2 regions of the Ignatzschineria larvae DSM 13226 genome follow, and region 2 is predicted to be linked to the other one. Evidence: riboswitches for the same ligand, from Rfam matches in the RefSeq annotation. Region 2 holds a riboswitch; the other holds the start of a gene.
The links. Region 2 has a riboswitch for preQ1 ahead of WMO13_RS06160 (7-cyano-7-deazaguanine/7-aminomethyl-7-deazaguanine transporter). Riboswitches for the same ligand answer to the same signal wherever they lie in the genome.
Positions count from the first base shown of each region.

Region 1: linked by a shared signal. The riboswitch ahead of queC (7-cyano-7-deazaguanine synthase QueC) and the one ahead of WMO13_RS06160 (7-cyano-7-deazaguanine/7-aminomethyl-7-deazaguanine transporter) in region 2 are both predicted to bind preQ1.

Region 1 is NZ_CP150637.1:2,330,597-2,333,777, reverse strand. Features, by position in the region: gene queE (7-carboxy-7-deazaguanine synthase QueE) at 1-450, opposite strand, end outside; gene WMO13_RS09640 (6-pyruvoyl trahydropterin synthase family protein) at 447-872, opposite strand; gene queC (7-cyano-7-deazaguanine synthase QueC) at 874-1,527, opposite strand; PreQ1 riboswitch class I at 1,532-1,576, opposite strand; gene WMO13_RS09630 (AbgT family transporter) at 1,783-3,181, opposite strand, start outside.
Region 2 is NZ_CP150637.1:1,511,847-1,515,027, forward strand. Features, by position in the region: gene WMO13_RS06150 (FUSC family protein) at 1-984, shown strand, start outside; gene WMO13_RS06155 (hypothetical protein) at 1,198-1,617, shown strand; PreQ1 riboswitch class I at 1,739-1,783, shown strand; gene WMO13_RS06160 (7-cyano-7-deazaguanine/7-aminomethyl-7-deazaguanine transporter) at 1,791-2,450, shown strand; gene cfa (cyclopropane fatty acyl phospholipid synthase) at 2,599-3,181, opposite strand, start outside.

The sequences.
Region 1 (3,181 bases), 820 kb from region 2:
TAATCGCTGAATAATTTGAGTTAATAACGGGAAATCGGTGATCATTTCACTTGAAGGGGGTTTAGGGGAGAGAGTGACCTCATCGATCTCTAAGAGTGCTTCATTCCAATGAGATCCTTGGGTTTCAATCGCAACTTTAAAACCCGCTTGATGGAGTAAGTGCACCAATTGATCTAATCCCTTAAAGAGCGCAGGATTACCGCCACTAATGGTAATATGATCTACACGATTGTGTTGTAAATGATCTTGTTGCAATGCAATGAGTGCTGTCAGAATCTCTTCACTATTCATTAAGGTAGGTTTAACAGATCCATCCCAAGTGAATTTCGAATCGCACCAAACACATTGATAGTCGCAGGCAGCAAAACGGACAAAGCAAGTTTTGCGCCCAATGACCATTCCCTCACCTTGAACCGTTGGGCCAAAAATCTCTAATACCGGGAAGTTCATATAAAATCCTCCGCTTTGGGTCGATAGCAGACATAACTTGTCGGTGTTTCGCGTACTAATACTTGGAGGCAACGGGGCTGGTGGGGAAGGGTATTCAGATGATCTTGTATTCGTCGCCAAATGGCTTCGGTGACCACTTCAGTGGAAGGTGGGCGCGTACTAAAATCCTCATGGTGATTGAGTAGTGTGTGATCATAGGGGGCATGAACCAGCTTTTTAATCAGCTGAAAATTCACTAAAAAACCACACTCATCTAGCGTATCTCCGACAATTGTGATATTGACAAAATAGGTATGGCCATGAACTTGTTGGCAGATGCCGGCGGATGGATCGGGAATATGGTGGGCGGCTGCAAAATGAAGATCCTTATTCATCTCATAACGAAAAGGATGGGCAGGCGTTGGGTAGAATTGCTGTAACATCTTATTCCCCCTTTTCTGCTAAATATGCTTCTAATCCTTTTTGCCGTAAAATACAGGCCGGGCAAACACCGCAACCAGAAGCAGGAATCCCTTCATAGCAGGTCAGTGTTTTTTGTTGAATATAATCAAATGCGCCTAATTGATCAGAGAGTGCCCATACCTCTTTTTTATCTAACCACATTAACGGCGTATGAATTTGAAAATCGGCCTCCATTGCCAAATTTAATGTGACATTGAGGGATTTTACAAAGTTATCTCTGCAATCAGGATAACCACTGAAATCGGTTTGACTGACACCCACAATAATATGTTGAGCTTCTCTCTGATAAGCCACCATTGCCGCAATAGAGAAGAAGAGATGATTACGGCCGGGAACAAAAGTTGAAGGTAATTCTCCCGCTTTCTGTTCGATGTTGACCTGATTGCTGGTTAAAGCATTTTGCGTGAGTTTAGAGAAGAGATCGAGTTGGAAAGGAAGCCATTCTACGCCAAGCTCTTTGGCAATCGCTTTAGCATGTTGCACCTCTTGCTGATGGCGTTGTCCGTAATCGAACGTTAAAGCAATAACTTCTTGGAATCTCTCTTTTGCCCAGAAAAGGCAAGTAGTGCTATCTTGACCGCCGCTAAATACGACGATTGCTCGCTGCTGTTTCACATGAATCTCCTTAGTTTTTTATAGAGGGTTGCGCTAGAACCTCTTCAATAGCGTCGCAAAAGTATAGCAAACTTTAAAAAAGAAGCTAAAGGGAAATAGAATTTTTTATAAATAAATTTTTACAAATGACATTTATATTTACGAATATGCTAATTTAATAATCAATATATCATTTGGTTTTGTAATAAAAAACCTCGGAAAATTCCGAGGTTCTATCAATTGATTAGATCTTATATCAAATAGGTTATCCGATGACTACATCGGCCCTAAGGGTAATCCTAATGCGTAATAACCTAAGAAGAGTGCACCCCAAGTGGTGACGAGAATAATCGAGTAGGGGAACATAATCGATAGGAATGTGCCAAATTTGACTCTGCTGTTGTATTGAGCGATAAGCGCTAGCACCATCGGGAGGTAGGGGTTTGTTGGGGAGATGACATTGGTCGTGGAATCACCAATTCGATAGGCCATCTGAATGGCATCAGGCTCAATGCCTAAGAGCATCAATAGAGGTACAAAGATCGGTGCCATCATCGCCCATTGTGCTGATCCACTGAAGACTACAAGATTGACTAAGCCTGACAGAATAATGAGCGCTCCTAACATCACGATGGAGGGTAATTCTACACTTGAAAGGAAATCAGCACCGGATACCGCAAGCCAAAGTGAGAGATTTGTCCAGTTAAACCAACCGATAAACTGGGCAATAAAGAAGACTAATACGATATAACCCCCTACATTTTTAAGAGCATTCGTCATTAATCTTGGCAGATCATCAAAGCTTTGAATTGTGCCAGCTAAAACACCAAAGACGATTGAGCAGCTGATAAAGAAAGTCATAATAATCGGAATCATGCCACTTAAGAATGGAGAGGGCACTAATCCCCCTGAAGGACCACGCAGTGGGGAATTTTCGGGATAGATCGTAATGACTAAGAGCGCAATAAAGAGTAGCGCAAAGAGCCCTGTATATTTAAGCGCCCGGCGATCTCGATCGGAAACGGCATATTTTTGACTCTCATCAGAGGCTTTTGCCCCAAAATCTTCCTCTACGGGAAAGCGGGGTTCAATCAGCTTTTCCGTAATCCAAGAGCTCATGATGGTGAGAAATGGCACTGAAAGAAGCATAAAATACCAGTTTGCCGCCGGTGTAATTTCAGCCCCATTAATCGTTGCGGAAGCCTCATTGGTAACGCCAGAGAGTAATACATCCGTCCCGGCAATAAAGATATTGGCTGTAAAACCCGCTGCAACCGCCACAAAGCCGGCACAGATTCCTACAACCGGATTGCGTTTTGTTGCGGCAAAAATAATACCGGCAAGGGGAGGCACTAACACAAAGGCGGCATCAGAGGCTAAGTTACCCACAATGCCCACTAAAAAGATAGAAGCTGTTACAAACCGACGAGGCGCATTGAGGAGTAATGTTTTAATAGCAACATCAGCTAGCTTAACCTCTTGGACTAAACCGACTGCGATCATCATACAGAGTACAAGTCCTAAGGGTTTGAAGTTAATGAAGTTTGTGACTGTTGATTGAAGAATATAGACTAATCCTTCGCCACTAATGAGATTGCGAATAGGCACTGTTTCATGTGAAACAGGATGGGTAATATTGAGTCCTGAACCGCTCATAATCGCTGATATTACTGCA
Region 2 (3,181 bases):
CCTATTTCTCTAGAAAAACGCATTACAATCAAAGAGATTTTGCTCAATACGCTTGATCGTAACTCTCTTGTTTTTCTTACCGCTATTCGATTTGGTATTATCACCTCTATTGCGACCATTATTGCCCATAGCTTTGACTTTACTAGATCCTACTGGATTCCTCTATCTTGTGTTGCCGTGATGTCTGGCTCCTCAATGATTGCTACATTCCATAGAGCTTTGCAACGCTCAATGGGAACAATACTCGGCATTATCATCGCCACAATTATTCTCCATTTTCACCCCTCAGGCTATGCGGTGGCACTCTCCATTCTATTATTTACAGCGCTCACTGAACTTTTTATTGTCAAAAATTATGGACTTGCCATTATCTTTATTACACCCAATGCGTTAATTCTTGCAGAAACAATTACCGGCGGAGAATTTTCCGCTTTTTACTTTGCAAGTGCTCGCATGATCGATGTAATCATTGGTAGTATTATTGGCCTTATTGGCGTTATTTTAATGGGTAGAAGAACTGCATCGCTTAGAATCCCGCGGATCATGATGCGCACGCTTCGCAATCAATCTCAAATGTTATTGCTTCTATTCTCTCCAGAAACATCTTCTTCTCACCAACAAATCCATGATCGTATTATCAAAATGCGAACGAATGTTACAAATCTCACAGCACTGTATGATGCTGCCTCTGGCGAAATTCCGCTTAAAAAAGCGCTAATCGAATACTACTGGCCGATCATCTATTCTATTGAAAAGATTGCATTTTTATTAGAGCATGCGGCCGAAGTGGATCACCGAAATATACCGACCGAATCGGAAATTGCTTCTCTAATCTATCTCTTTGAAGTATTAGCAAACTCCCTACAATATAATAATCCAATAACCATTAGACCAGTGCCAATTATCTCGCAATTTCCAGCTATTACGCAAGAAATTATTGCGTTACAAAATGCGATAGAAAAGAGATTATCTGTACCTAAATAAATATATATTCACAGTATTCTTATTAAAAACGGTACTACACCCAAAACAAACATTCTTTCAGAGACAAAAAAGGGAAAGTATATTATTATATGACAAATATGAACAAAAAATAACTTATTAGAATTAAAAGTATTAAGGCTTTTTCTAATTTATACGTTCCATTTTTTAGCCGCAATATCAATTTATCAAAAAATATGAGGATAGATTTTAGTCATGAAAAAAAGTTTGTTAACAATATTAGCACTCTCCTTCTTATCATCACTACATGCAGCAGAGATTACCACTATAAAAGAGACACCAATTACAGATAACGATAAAAAAGCGATTGTTGTCGATATCTATGCACCGGAGGCTGTTACTAAAAGTGATAGAGAAGCCACATTAAAATTAGCGGCTCAGTCTTATGAAGCAAAAGGGTATGAATTTATTCAAGTTATTTTACGCCCATCTTCACACGCAGAATTTACCAATAATTTTGGTTCATTAGGAATTGCAACTTACTCTGTAGATGGTTGCAATCTACAAGGTCTGCAGTGTAAAGATGAAAAATGGAACATCAAAGTGACAGACTACATCCTTACAGAAAAGGATCATAAGAATATTAATGATGTGGTCAATGATGTCAAATATTAGAGCCAATAGTTAAATAACTCGAGATAGGTTATGGATATCGTGTAAATAACTACAAATTATTTGTCTAATTGCCGCATACTATTGCGGCTTTTTTATTACTCCACTTTAGGCTACAATACAGCACCTCGTGGTTCGAGAACCTCCCACGCAAAAAAACTAAGGAATTAAAATTTATGTATCAATTTACGCAAGCGGAGAGACGACGAGCGCTCTATCAGCTCTCTTTCTTTCATATTCTGATTATTGCTTCGAGCAACTATCTTGTACAACTTCCCTTCACCATATTCGGATTTCATACTACTTGGGGCGCTTTCACATTCCCCTTCATCTTCCTCACCACAGATTTAACCATTAGAGTATTTGGCGCTTCACTTGCACGCCGCATTATTTTTGTCGTGATGATTCCGGCACTTATTATCTCCTATGTTATCTCAGTGATCTTTTTCAAAGGCGAATGGCTAGGTTTTAATGAGCTATCAACTTTCAATCTTTTTGTCGCACGAATTGCACTTGCTAGTTTTGCTGGATATCTTGTGGGACAATTAATGGACATTACTGTTTTTAGTTATCTTCGCAGAAATCACCGTTGGTGGGTTGCGCCCAGTGCAGCGGCAATTGCCGGTAACTTTATAGACACAATCGTTTTCTTCTTCATTGCATTTTATCAAAGCGATGATCCATTTATGGCGGCTAATTGGCAGGAAATTGCTCTCGTGGATTATGCGTTTAAATTATTGATTTGTGCTATCTTCTTCCTCCCGCTTTACGGCCTACTCCTGAACTTTATTCTTAAAAAGATGTCATCGCTCCAAGCAGAAAAAATCACAGCATAATTTAATGGATTCTCATAATCTAAATGACTATTTCTTGTCTCTATATTGTTATTGACATAGAACTATAATAAAGATTCCCCTAATAATTTTATAGATCAATATTAGGGGATTATCTTTTATGAATTAGCTTAACTTAAAGTTTGATAGATTAACGAGGGACTCTAATACCACCATCAACACCATTTGGGCTCCAAAGAATTTGCCACAATTGAATATCACGAGCTCTAAATGCACCCGCGCAAGCAAGAAGATAGTAGCTAAACATGCGTTTGAATCTTGGTGTGTAATTATTCTCAATTTCTGGCCAAACATTCACAAATCGCTCATACCATGCCATTAAGGTTCGATCATAATCTGCACCAAAATTATGCCAATCCTCCATTATAAACTTACTTTGACTTGCATTCGCAATTCCTTGGATTGATGGCAAAATACCATTAGGGAAAATATACTTTTCGATCCAAGGATCAACATTGATCTTGTTATAATTAGAACCTATGGTATGCAGTAGAAACAGACCATCTTCCTTAATATTTTTACGTACAACATCAAAATATTCAGAATAATTTTTAGGACCAACATGCTCAAACATCCCGACCGAAACGATACGATCAAATTGATCATCAAGATCACGATAATCTTGTAGCAATATCTTTACGTCTAAATCTCGGCAACGCTCTTGTGCTAATTTCTGTTGTTCTTTGGAGACTGTCACTCCGGTAACAGATACA